4 regions of the Arthrobacter oryzae genome follow, and region 3 is predicted to be linked to each of the others. Evidence: riboswitches for the same ligand, from Rfam matches in the RefSeq annotation. Region 3 holds a riboswitch; each other region holds the start of a gene.
The links. A riboswitch is a leader RNA that binds a small molecule or an ion and turns the genes downstream of it on or off. The one in region 3 is predicted to bind thiamine pyrophosphate.
Positions count from the first base shown of each region.

Region 1: linked by a shared signal. The riboswitch ahead of thiO (glycine oxidase ThiO) and the one ahead of Q8Z05_RS06395 (ECF transporter S component) in region 3 are both predicted to bind thiamine pyrophosphate.
Region 2: linked by a shared signal. The riboswitch ahead of thiC (phosphomethylpyrimidine synthase ThiC) and the one ahead of Q8Z05_RS06395 (ECF transporter S component) in region 3 are both predicted to bind thiamine pyrophosphate.
Region 4: linked by a shared signal. The riboswitch ahead of Q8Z05_RS20100 (bifunctional hydroxymethylpyrimidine kinase/phosphomethylpyrimidine kinase) and the one ahead of Q8Z05_RS06395 (ECF transporter S component) in region 3 are both predicted to bind thiamine pyrophosphate.

Region 1 covers NZ_CP132204.1:172,740-175,940, reverse strand. Annotated here, with positions in the region: gene Q8Z05_RS00790 (RNB domain-containing ribonuclease) at 1-376, opposite strand, end outside; gene Q8Z05_RS00785 (ferritin-like fold-containing protein) at 418-1,092, shown strand; gene thiE (thiamine phosphate synthase) at 1,093-1,812, opposite strand; TPP riboswitch at 1,839-1,958, shown strand; gene thiO (glycine oxidase ThiO) at 1,945-3,201, shown strand, end outside.
Region 2 covers NZ_CP132204.1:4,462,993-4,466,193, reverse strand. Annotated here, with positions in the region: gene Q8Z05_RS20605 (alpha/beta fold hydrolase) at 1-161, shown strand, start outside; gene thiC (phosphomethylpyrimidine synthase ThiC) at 147-1,931, opposite strand; TPP riboswitch at 1,926-2,033, opposite strand; gene Q8Z05_RS20595 (amidohydrolase family protein) at 2,138-3,201, shown strand, end outside.
Region 3 covers NZ_CP132204.1:1,378,132-1,381,332, forward strand. Annotated here, with positions in the region: gene Q8Z05_RS06390 (ABC transporter ATP-binding protein) at 1-1,136, opposite strand, end outside; gene Q8Z05_RS06395 (ECF transporter S component) at 1,153-1,785, opposite strand; TPP riboswitch at 1,858-2,000, opposite strand; gene Q8Z05_RS06400 (DUF4235 domain-containing protein) at 2,152-2,415, shown strand; gene mnhG (monovalent cation/H(+) antiporter subunit G) at 2,509-2,943, opposite strand; gene Q8Z05_RS06410 (monovalent cation/H+ antiporter complex subunit F) at 2,933-3,201, opposite strand, start outside.
Region 4 covers NZ_CP132204.1:4,365,187-4,368,387, forward strand. Annotated here, with positions in the region: gene Q8Z05_RS20100 (bifunctional hydroxymethylpyrimidine kinase/phosphomethylpyrimidine kinase) at 1-1,512, opposite strand, end outside; TPP riboswitch at 1,495-1,592, opposite strand; gene Q8Z05_RS20105 (ribonuclease E/G) at 1,705-3,201, opposite strand, start outside.

The DNA.
Region 1 (3,201 bases), 1.2 Mb from region 3:
GGTGGAGCGGAATCCGCCCGTCCGGAGCGTAGATCGTCTGCCCCCGGCGACGTGTCTCGGCGTCGAGCGCCCCTCCCGGTGAAACGAAGGAAGGAACATCGGCGATGGCGTAGAAGACCTTGTACCCGTCCCCTGACTTCTCGATGAAGAGGGCCTGGTCCAGGTCCGTGGAGGACGCGGGATCTATGGTCACAAACTCCACTGCAGTCAGGTCAAGGTCCGGCATCTTGTGCTCTGCAATGGCCGCCAGCGCATCCTCGAGGACGTCTTCAGGGAACGGCCCGGGTAGCTCCAGCTCCGTACGGAGCGCGTTCAGGGCCTCGGCCAGCCGGTTGGTCTGTTCGTGGACACTGGGAGTCAGGCGATGATGTGACACGAAAGTCAGATTAGCTCGATTTGCGCCATTAGTCTTGGACGATGAGCTTATCCCCGGCTGACACCGCTCACTACAACCGCTTCGTCGCAGACCTGTTCGGAATGATGGCCTACGGCGAGCTGTCGGCCTTCGAACGGTTCGCCGCAGACGCGCGGTATTCGCCCACCCTCCATGACCGGGCCGTGCTCGGCAGGATTGCCGTGGTGGAGTTCCAGCACTACGAGCTGGTGAGCTCCCGCCTCGCGGACATGGGGATCGACGCGGAGGACGCCATGTTGCCGTTCCAGGCAGCCGTGGACTTCTTCCACTCGCGGACGCGCCCGGGCGACTGGTTCGAATCACTGATGAAGGCGTATGTCATCGATACGGTTTCCGCTGACTTCTACCGGGCCATCTCCCGCTACGTCGACGCCGGCACACGGGAACTCATCGAACAGGTCCAGGCCTCCGATGAGACGACCCAGGTGCTCCGCGAACTGCTCAGGGGCGCCCTGGCCGATGATCCCAGGCTCGCCTCCAGGCTTGCGCTATGGGCCAGGCGGCTGCTCGGCGAAGCACTGACGCAGGCGCAGCGGGTCAGCCATGAGCATGCGTTCCTGGGACGCCTGATTGGCGGCGGGGACACTGCCGCGGCGAACGAGCTGGTCAGCGGGCTGATCGCCGGGCTGGCAGGGAACCATTCACGGCGGATGACGGAGCTCGGCCTGGCCGGATAGTCAGGAGCCGGCATCGAGGGCCGCCAGGAGCGACCGTGCTGCTGCGGCAGGATCATCGGCCTCGGTGATGGCGCGGACCACCACGATCCGCTGCGCGCCTGCAGCCACCACCTGCTCAACGTTGCCCAGGTCAATGCCGCCGATGGCGAACCACGGCAGCTGCGCCGTGCCGGCGTCGCCAGCGGCCGCCGCGCCGGCAGCGGATGTTTGGGACGCGGTTATGCCGTCAGCGGCCGCCGCGGCATAGCGGACCAGGTCGAGGCCGACGGCGGCCCTCCCCGGCTTGGTGGGAGTGGCCCACACCGGCCCGACACAGAAGTAGTCCAGGCCACCGGGGCCGCGTGATGCGGCGATGGCGGCATCGATCTGTTCCGGACTGTGCGTTGAGAGGCCGATGACGGCTTCATTGCCGAGGAACTTGCGGGCCGATGCCAGGGGGAGGTCTTTCTGACCGACATGAAGCACGGGTGCGCCGGAGAGCGAGGCAATGTCCGCGCGGTCGTTGACCGACCAGAGGCGGCCGTGGCGGCGGGCCGCGGCTTCCAGCACGTCGAGCAGCTCGAGCTCTTCGGCCGCTTCCAGGTTCTTGTCCCGGAGCTGGATGATGTCAACGCCTCCGGCATAGGCGGCGTCAACGAAGTCTCCGAAATCGCCACGGTCGGTGCGGGCGTCGGTGCAGAGGTACAGGCGGGCATCGGTGAGGAGGGCTTGCTCGGTCATGGCACCAGCCTAGTTCCCCTAAACTGGTGGAGTACCGCGGGAGCCCGCTGCAGCTGTCACAAAGCTGCAGGGCTGAGAGGGCGTCAGAGCCGACCGCTTGACCTGATCCGGTTAGTACCGGCGTAGGGAAGGATGACAATGACCCCGCAACCTCCAGCAGGCTGCACCGCCGCGCGCCCGGACATCAGCGCCGACGTCGCCGTGATCGGAGGCGGAATCATCGGCCACGGCATCGCCTGGGAAGCCCGGGAGTCGGGCAGGTCCGTGGTGATCATCGACGACGCCCCCGGAACGGGCGCGAGCTGGGCCGCCGCCGGCATGCTGGCCCCGGTCAGCGAACTGCACTACCAGGAGGAAGAGCTCCTGGAGCTCATGCTCCACTCCTCAGGGCTCTGGCCGGCCTTCGCCGCCGGACTGCAAGGCGGTGTCCGGGACGGCGCCGGCCCGGACACCGGTTACCTCACGACGTCGACCCTCGCCGTGGGTGCCGACGCCGCCGACCGGCGGGCGCTCGCCGACCTGCGCGGCGTCCAGCGGTCCAGCGGCCTCACAGTGGAACCACTGACAGTCAGGGAAGCGCGTGCCCGCGAGCCCTTGCTGAGCCCGGGCATCTCCTGCGCCTTCGACATCCCGGCCGACCACCAGGTGGATCCCCGCAAGCTCCTGGCCCTGCTTGCGGAGTCCCTGGCGGGCTGCGCCGTGCGTGAGCGGGCCGCCGGCCTGCTCTGGGAGGACGGGCGGGTCACCGGTGTCGGCCTGGCCGGGGGAGGCACCGTGCATGCCGGGGAGACCATCATCGCCAACGGGCTGGAAGCAGCGTCACTCGGCGGACTGCCGGCCGGCCTCCGGCTGCCGCTCCGCCCGGTGTACGGCGACATCCTGCGGCTGCGTGTCCCCGCCTACCTGCAGCCGATGCTGACATCCACCGTCCGCGGCATGGTCCACGGAGTCCCCGTCTACATCGTGCCCCGGCAGGATGGCACGGTGGTGATCGGGGCCACCCAGCGCGAAGACGCCCTCGCAGGAGCCGGCAACGACCATGCCGGGCCGGCCGCGCCGGAAGGGCTGCCCGGCTCAGCCGTGTCAGCGGGCGGCGTCTACCAGTTGCTCCGTGACGCGCAGGTGCTGGTACCCGCCGTCGCTGAACTGGAACTCCTGGAAGCCACAGCCCGGGCCCGGCCGGGAACACCCGACAACGCGCCGCTGCTGGGGCGCGTCGCGGACGCCGGAACCGGCGGTGATGTACAGGGGCTCATCATTGCCACCGGATTCTTCCGCCATGGCGTCCTGCTCACTCCTGCGGCAGCCTCCATCTGCAGACAGCTCCTGGACGGCACGGCCGATCCGCGGTGGGCGCCGTTCCGGCCCGACCGGTTTTCCGGGCCTCCG
Region 2 (3,201 bases), 1.6 Mb from region 3:
AGCCGCTCTACGAGGAGATCGCCGGCTACCTGCGCGAAACCGGTGCCCAGCACCGCGTTGCCGCGGGCGGACACCGGCCCCAGGACTCGATGGAGGGCGACCGGTTCATCCGGTCGTTCATCGCAGAAGTCAGCCGCCGCCAGCACTCACGGGCGTCGTAGCTGCAGCTCCGGGAGATAGACTTTTCCGCCGGCTGCCAGGAATTCGTCGCTCTTTTCCCGCATGCCTGCCGCCATCTCGGCGAGGGCGGCCTGGGCCTCGGCTGAACCGTATTCGTCCCTGATGTCCTGGCTGATGCGCATGGAGCAGAACTTGGGCCCGCACATGGAACAGAAATGCGCTGTCTTGGCCGGTTCTGCAGGCAGCGTCTCGTCGTGGAAGGCTTCCGCAGTGACAGGGTCCAGCGAGAGTGCAAACTGGTCCCGCCAGCGGAATTCGAACCGGGCCTTGGACAATGCGTCGTCACGTTCATGCGCGCCCGGGTGGCCCTTGGCGAGGTCCGCCGCGTGGGCGGCGATCTTGTAGGTGATCACACCGGTCTTCACGTCGTCCTTGTTCGGCAGGCCCAGGTGTTCCTTCGGCGTGACGTAGCAGAGCATGGCCGTGCCGTAGCGGGCGATTTCCGTGGCGCCGATCGCGGACGTGATGTGGTCGTAGCCCGGGGCGATGTCCGTGACCAGGGGCCCCAGGGTGTAGAACGGTGCGCCCTTGCAGAGTTCCTGCTGGCGTTCCACGTTTTCGCGGACCAGATGGAACGGCACGTGCCCCGGTCCCTCCACCATCACCTGCACGTCGAACTCCCAGGCGCGCTGGGTCAGTTCCGCCAGGGTATCCAGTTCGGCGAACTGGGCCGCGTCGTTCGCGTCCGCCGTCGCTCCCGGGCGCAGACCGTCACCCAGGGAGAACGCGACGTCGTACTTGGCGAAAATTTCGCACAGCTCGTCGAAGTGCGTGTAAAGGAAGTTCTCCTGGTGGTGCGCCAGGCACCAGCCGGCCATGATGGATCCGCCGCGCGAGACGATGCCAGTCACACGGTTGGCCGTCAGCGGCACATAGCGCAGCAGCACTCCGGCGTGGATGGTCATGTAGTCCACACCCTGCTCACACTGTTCGATCACCGTGTCGCGGAAGATCTCCCAGGTGAGTTTGTTGGCTTCGCCGTTGACCTTCTCCAGCGCCTGGTAGATGGGCACGGTGCCAATCGGCACGGGGGAGTTGCGGATGATCCATTCCCGGGTGGTGTGGATGTCGTCACCAGTGGACAGGTCCATCACCGTGTCGGCACCCCATTGGGTGGCCCACTGCAGTTTGTCCACTTCTTCGGCGATGGAGCTGGTCACGGCCGAGTTGCCGATGTTGGCGTTGATCTTGACGAGGAAGGCCTTGCCGATGATCATCGGCTCGGATTCCGGGTGGTTGATGTTATTGGGGATGATGGCGCGGCCGGCAGCCACTTCGCTGCGGACAAGCTCCACGTCGCAGTTTTCGCGGAGGGCGACAAACTGCATCTCGGGAGTCACCACACCCTGCCGGGCGTAATGCATCTGGGTGACGGTCCTGCCGTCGACGGCGCGGCGGGGCACCGGCTGCGCGCCCTTCCACTCCGCCGAGGCGGCACCGCGGCGCACGGCGGACCTGCCGTCGTCGAGCAGGTTGCGTTCCCGGCCGCTGTACGGCTCGGTGTCGGCCCGGGCTTCAACCCAACGGGTCCTGAACGGTTCGAGCCCCACCACGGGATCGCTGCCCGGCCCGGCCGTCCGGTACACCCGGAACGGCGGGTTTGCTGTCCCGCCCGGCGAGTCCTCCAAGGCAATCTCGGTCACCGGCACGCGGATCCCGGTGGCTTCGTCGTTGATGAATGCCAACGAATGTGACTTCAGGGACTGCGTTTCTTTTTGGGCAGGGGAGAGCTGTGTTTCTGGTGTATTCACGGAATACTCACTTCCTTCGCCGGCATTACCCGGACAGGTTCAACGGTCGCAGGCTGCATCAGCCCGATCTCAGCCCCTGCAAGGGCACCCGTGTGGTCGTAGACGAAGCTACCACAAGGCATCGCGAGGGTCCCCAACAACACCGGCTGTGACACCGGGCGCAGGGTGCGAGGCGGTGACGGGACGGGCAGGTTTAGGCTTGAAGCATGCGTGGCGTCATTGAATTCAGCGGGACCGTGCTCACTGCCCCGGACCAGGAGCGGCGGGGCCTTTGGGCCGTGGACGGCCGGCTGACATTCAGCCGTCCGGCCGCTCCGCCGGACGTGGTGCTTGACGGCTGGGTCCTTCCCGGCCTGGTGGATGCCCACTGCCACATCGGGCTGGGACCCGCCGGTGACGTTCCGGATTCCCTGGCTGAGGAGCAGGCCACCACGGACCGGAACGCGGGAACACTGCTGGTCCGTGATGCCGGCGCCGTCCACGACACACGCTGGCTCCAGCAGCGCCCGGAGCTGCCCCGGATCATCCGCGCCGGCCGGCATGTCGCCCGGACCGGCCGGTACCTCAGGGGGTTTGCCGTCGAAGTGGAGCCGGACGGCCTGGTCGAGGCAGTGCGGAAGCAGGCCCGCGCGGGTGATGGCTGGGTCAAGCTCGTGGGCGACTGGATAGACCGCGACGCCGGCGACCTCGCGCCGTCGTTCCCTGCCGCCGTGGTGCGGGACGCCGTCCGGGCGGCGCACGATGAAGGGGCCAGGGTGACGGCGCACTGTTTCGCCGAGGACACCCTGGATGACATGCTCGACGCCGGAATCGACTGCATCGAACACGGAACCGGACTCCTGCCGCGGCACATACCCCGGTTTGTCGACCAGCAGGTTCCGATCGTGCCCACGCTCATCAATATTGCGACCTTCCCGGACATAGCGTCCCGGGCAGAGCAGAAGTTTCCGGTGTACGCGGCACACATGCGCGCACTGTGGGAGCGCCGGAACGAACGGATCGTGGAAGCTTTCGACGCCGGCGTGCCGATCTACGCAGGGACGGATGCGGGCAGCGTCATCCGCCACGGCCGGATCGTGGATGAAATCATCGCGCTCCACACCGCCGGCCTGCCGGCGACAGCGGCCCTCGGCGCTGCGTCGTGGGCCGCCCGGGATTGGCTGGGAGCGGACGGCATTACCGAAGGTGCCAGTGCCGACGTCGTCCTGTGCGACACGGATCCCAGGGTCCATCCGGCCACGCTGCTGAATCTCAGGCACATCGTTCTGCG
Region 3 (3,201 bases):
TCCACCGTCGCGGAGACCTTGCCTTCCACCGGCCGGAGCAGCCCGGCCAGGGTCAGCGCAAACGTGGACTTGCCGGAACCGTTGGGGCCGGTGATGGTCAGCGCCTGCCCGGTCCGGACCTGCGCCGTGATGCCGGACTGCACCGGGACGGGCGGGACGGCCTTGAAGCCCCTCCGGCGGGGACGTTCGCGGGAGACGGCCAGGTGCTCCGCTGCCAGCAGGAGGTTCCCGTTACCCGGCACTCCCCCCGAGGCCACGCCCGCGGGCGCCCCGGCATCACCGGGTGCTCCGCCCGCGGCACCGGACCGCGTCCGGGTCGCCGGGACGTACCCGGGCACCCAGACGCCGGCGGCGATGAGCAGGTCCCGCGCCTGTGCCAGGACCTGGTCCGGGGCGCCGTCCAGGAGCACTGCAGAATCCGTGGCGGATCCCGGCTGCAGCACCACGATCCGGTCCACGAGGTCTTTCCACACGCCGACGCGGTGTTCCACCACCACCATCGTTGCCCCGGTCTTATCCAGGCACCGGCCCACGGCGTCGCGGACTTCCAGCACTCCGGCCGGGTCAAGGTTGGCGGTGGGCTCGTCCAGGAGCAGCAGTCCCGGGCGCATGGCGAGGATGCCGGCGAGCGCAAGGCGCTGTTTCTGCCCGCCGGACAGGGCCGACGTCGGGTGGTCCAGCGGCAGGTGCGCCAGCCCGACGTCGTCGAGCGCCTCCCCGACGCGCGTCCAGATGTCCGCGCGGGGCACGGCAAGGTTCTCGGCGCCGAAGGCGACGTCGTCCCCCACCCGGGAGAGGACAACCTGCGTCTCCGGGTCCTGCTGCATCAGGCCGGCGGACCCTCGCCGGGCACGCGGCGGGGCGCCGTCGATCAGCAAGCTGCCGGTCTCGTCGGAGTCCTCGGCGTCCGGCGTGCCCCCGTGGTGGGCGCCGGCGTCGCTGTCTCCAAGCACGCCGGCGAGGGCGTGCAGCAGCGTGGATTTACCGGCGCCGGACGGACCGAGCAGCAGCACGCGTTCGCCCGGCCGGATGTCCAGGTCCAGGCCGCGGACGGCCGGCAGGGACCGGCCGGCGTGCCGCCAGCCCCAGCCGCGCGCCGTGACCGCTGCCGGGCGGACGTAGTCCGACGATGTCATGAGCAGTGTGCGTTCATCAGGAGAAGACGGGCTCCGTTGCTGCCTTGCGGGAGGCGAAGGAGCTGAGCACACCGGTCCTGGCCAAGCCGCGGGTGGCGATCCAGGACAGTGCACCGGCGATGACGGCTCCGGAGATGGCGGTGAAAATGATGTACGCCAGCTTGTCGCCGGCAGCGTAGGCGATGTTCCAGCCCCACGGAGCGAACGAGTCGTTCAGGCCACAGAAGAGGCCTGCAGCGGCACCGGCCAGCAGCGACACGGGCAGGTTGAACTTCTTGTACACGAACACCGCAAAGATGATCTCCGCACCGAGCCCCTGCACGAAGCCGGAGAACAGCACCGACGCACCGTACTGCGAGCCCATGATCAGTTCTCCCGTGGCGGCTACCGATTCACAGAACAGGGCGGCGCCCGGCTTGCGGATGATCAGCATGCCCAGGACGGCGGGAATCATCCAGCCGCCGGCAATGAGGCCGGTCAGCGGCGGGTACACGGCGTTCATGGCCGGCGAAACCGCGGCGGCCCCCTGGGACCAGGCCCAGAAAATGACGCCGCCGGCCACTGCGATCAACGCGGCAACCACAATGTCCACCACACGCCAGCTGCGCTTGCTGTGTGGCAGTGTCTGCTTTGCAGAAATATCAGTCATGTCTTCCTCCTGAGGTACAGGAGGGGAGAGTGGTTGCCGGCGGGGCCGCGGCTTCCGCCGCCTGCTGCCGGTCACTCTGAGAACTCGACTCCCTTGCGCCGGTACTAACCGGATCAGGTTCGAGGGTCTGCGGCTGTCCGCACTCTCAGCGCCCGCCTCCGGTTCCCTGGACTTTTCCAGTGATGCCCGACGGCGACGCTCCCCTGTCGTATCAATTCGCCCTTGTGGGCGTGCATAAGTTTACACCCGCGGGCCCGCCGAATCCCGGGGCCGGTGTCACAATCGGCGGTGATCCGGCGGGGCTGATGCGGTTAGGCTAGGGGAAGTCCTGTTTCCGCCGTCTCCCACCTGTAAGGGGTACTGGATATGAGTTTCTTCATCAAGCTGTTTGGGACCGGAGTAAGCCTGCTGGCCGGGTTCGCCGGCACCAAGGCCGTCGACGTTGTCTGGGAAAAGGTCACCGGCCGGAAGCCCCCGAAGGGCGACAAGGATGACGTCCCCACCACCCTGCGCACCGCCCTGACCTTCGCGCTGATTTCGGCGGCTGTCAGCGCCATCATCCAGGTCCTGGCCAACCGCGGCACCCAGCGTGCGATCACGCGCTTCGCCAAGAGCCAGGACATCGTCTAGGTCCCAACCCAACCCGAGTTTTTGTCCAGATAACGCGAGCTAACCGGCCTCCACGTCGCGTTATCTGGACAAAAACTCTTTGCAGAGTGATCCCTAGGCTGATCCGCGCTGGTGGTCGTCCCCGGACCGCTTGCCCGGGTCCTGCGGCTCGGCAGTTTTCTTGTCGGCGGCCTTCAGCACCACGGCTTCCAGCTCGTCCACCGTCAGGAGCTCCCTGTGCAGGTGCTTGGTGCGGTAGCCGGCCCTTCCCACCATGTGCGCGGACACCGGAACGGTGAGCACCTGGAAGATCCACGCCACGAACAGCACCGGCCACACCCACCAGGTCCGCAGCTGCAGGCCCACCGAGGCCAGCAGCAGGAAGAGCCCCAGCACCTGGGGCTTGGTGGCCGCGTGCATCCTGCTCATCAGGTCCGGGAAGCGCAGCAGGCCGATCGCCGCGCCGAGGGACATCACGGCGCCCACCACCATAAAAACAGCCGACACCGTGTCAATGATGGCGTCCACGGAAGATGGTTCAGGATTCATTGGGCTGCTCCCGCCGGTCGGCCACGAAGCGCGCCACGGTCACTGATCCGATGAACCCGATGATGGACAGCGCCACCAGCAGCATCAGGTTGTTCAGATGCCTGTTCACGGCCATGTCGATGCAGAGCGTGGCGCCGATGATGGCCAGCAGCACGTCCGAGGCCAGCACCCGGTCCAGCAGGGACGGGCCGATGGCGATCCGGACGATGGCCCCGGCTGCCGCCAAGGACAGGATCACGGCCGTTACGGTCAGCACGA
Region 4 (3,201 bases), 1.7 Mb from region 3:
TTGGCGGAAGGCTGTCCGCATGGCCTGCCGTTCCGCCTCAGACGCCGCCCGGGCCGCGGCGTCAGCGATGCGGACCGCCTCCCTGGTGGCCGCGGCGAACTCCTCGTCCGCGTAGGTACGGAGCCACTCGGCGTAAGGGTGGCTGGCCGGCGAGCCGGCCGCCAGGAACTGTCCATGAAGCGTGGCACCTACCTCGGCGTACAGCCAGAAGCACGGAAGCACGGCGGCTACGAGCACTCCGTAGCTGCCGGAAACTGACGAAGCCAGGAGGTGGTCCACGTAGGACTTGGTCACGGGCCCCAGGCCGTCGTCCACCTTCCGGGTGCTGAGCCACGTCCGGTGCAGTTCGGACTCGACTTCGAGGCATTGCTGGGCCGCGCGCGCCCAGAAAAGCTGTTCGGCCTCAGTGGGGGCTATGGCGGCGGCACGGGACAGCACCCTGGAATAGCCGTTCAGGTAAATGGCGTCCTGGGCAAGGTAATACGCAAAGTGCTGCTCGGTGAGGGTGCCGTCGGCCAGGGCACGGATGAAGTCCAGCCCATAGATGTCGTCCAGGTCCGGCCTGGCGTCCTGCCGGAGCACCGCAGCGAACTGCCCTTCGGCCGGCGCGTCCGCGCCTTTGGGCGCGAGATGGTGGAAATGGTGGACCGGGCCGTTGCCTGTTCCCACTTCCAGTGCTTCGGCTTCCCGGAGCGCTCCCTGCAGCCACGGCTTCACTTCCCGCAGCGATGCTTCCCAGTCCCCCAGCCGTGCCTGCGCAGTTGCCATCGCCGAGGACAGCGAACAGCCCGTGCCGTGGCTGTTCCTGGTGGTGATCCGCTCGCCGGGGACTACCACAACGTCCTGGCCGAGCAGCCCTTCGGTGTTGACGAGCGCGTCGGGGCAGGAACCGCCGTCGAGATGTCCGCCCTTGACCAGGACGGTGGTGCCCGCCTGGGCAGCGAGGCGCTTGCCCTGGGCCAGTGCCGCTTCCCAGTCGCCGGCGAGGGGTTCGTTGAGGAGCATCGCCAGTTCGGCCAGGTTCGGCGTAACAAGGTCGGCAAGGGGCAGGAGTTCACGCAGTTCCGCCTCGGCCGCCTCCTGCAGGAGCCGGTCCCCGCTGGTGGCGACCATCACGGGATCAAGAACGACGACGGCGGGACGGGCCTTCTGCAGCCAGCCGCGGACGGCGGCAATCACCGCAGAGTCACCCAGCATGCCGATCTTGACGGCGTCAATGCTGATGTCATCGCTGATGGCCTCAAGCTGGGCGGTCAGGAATTCGGCCGGGGGCACGTGGACGGCACGGACGCCGCGGGTGTTTTGCGCCGTCAAGGCGGTGATGGCAGCCATGCCGTATCCGCCGTTGGCGGCAATGCTCTTGAGGTCCGCCTGGATCCCGGCCCCGCCGGACGGATCGGAGCCGGCGATGGCCAGCACCCTCGGTGTACGGCGAAGGAGGGCGCCGCCGGACGCTGAGGGGGTTGCCGTGGAGGCAGGCGTGGGCAGGAATGATATTGCCAAAGGAGACATCCCTTCGCCGGTGCTAACCGGACAGGTTCAACGGGTGTGGATCTCAGCCGGCCCTGTGCGCGGCACCCCGTGTCAGTCCCCTAGCCTACTGTTTCCCCGCAACGAACTCGCGGGTGCGGCCCGAAACCGGCGTATTGCTACGCCTGCCTCGGACCGCACCCGCGATGTCAGTTCGTGGAACCTGCCCTGAGATCAGAGCTCGGAGGCCGGTACACCTACGCCGAGGATGATCGGTTCGTTGGCGGGTGCCTTGGCAGGCGCGTCCTTCTGGGCCGGCTCGGGTGCCTTTGCTTCGTGGGTGTGACCTGACGCAGCTACCGGAGCAGTCTCGTGGTGTTCCACGGACGTCTCGTTCGCTGCGCCCTGGGCACGGCTGGCGCTCCGGTTGCGGCGGGGACGGCGCGCCCGGCCCTGCACCGCAGTGTGATCGGTGTAGTCCGCTTCAGCCGCACGCGCTGCCGGCGCCTGGGCGGCCGGCACGTGGGCAGGTGCCTGAACCGCAGGCTGAGCCGCAACCTGCGGTTCGGCAGGTGCCGCCGGAGTTTCAGCCACTACAGGCTCGCCAAGGTGCGCGAAGGCTTCAGCCAGCCGGTCAAGCGTCAGGGAAGCTCCCGGGGAAGGCGCTTCTCCGCCATGCTCAACGAACGGCAACGCCACCTTTTCGCCGCCGAAGGTCAGGACCGCCGCGGGACGTCCAGCAGCAGCCACCTCAGTTTCCGATGCCTTGGACGGGCGTACTGCGGCAGGAGCTGCCTGCGTGGCAGCGGGCTGCGCCGGCGCGGATCCGGGCCTGGCCGGAGTCCCGGCCTGCCCGGAGGGTGCCTGGCCGGAGGATGCCTGGGCTGCCAGTGCCTGGCCTACTGCCTGTGCCGCGGCTGCTGCGGCCGGGGCCGCATGGCCCGCTTCGGCGTCGTGCAGGTGGGCTGCGTGCGCGGCCGCGGCGATGTTCGCCAGCGCCACGCGGGTGGCCTCAGCCTTTGCATGGCGTTCGGCTTCTGTGGGCTCGTGATGCGCCGGAGCGGGCGTCGACGGAGCTGCCTCGGAAACCGGCTGGCCACCCTTGCCGCGGCGACGGCTCTTGCGCTCCGTCCGGGGCTGCTGCTGCTGCTGGATCTCGGTCCGCTGCACGTGGTGCTCGGCGGCAACAGTGTTGGCGCGGCGGTGCTCCACAGGCTCGTCGTGGGTGACGATGCCGCGGCCGGCACAGGCCTCGCACTGCTCGCCGAAGACTTCCAGCAGCCCGGTGCCCATGCGCTTTCGGGTCATCTGGACCAGGCCCAGCGAGGTCACTTCGGCAACCTGGTGCTTGGTCCGGTCGCGGCCGAGGCACTCCACCATGCGGCGCAGCACCAGGTCGCGGTTCGATTCCAGCACCATGTCGATGAAGTCGATCACGATGATGCCGCCGATGTCGCGGAGGCGCAGCTGGCGCACCACTTCCTCGGCAGCTTCCAGGTTGTTCTTGGTGACGGTTTCCTCGAGGTTGCCGCCGCTGCCGGTGAACTTTCCGGTGTTGACGTCCACCACGGTCATGGCTTCGGTGCGGTCGATCACGAGGGAGCCGCCGGAGGGCAGGAAGACCTTGCGGTCCAGTGCCTTGTGGATCTGCTCATCGATCCGCCAGGCGGCGAAGATGTCCGTATCCTTGGTCCACTTTTCGAGCCGGCCCACCAGGTCCGGAGCCACGTA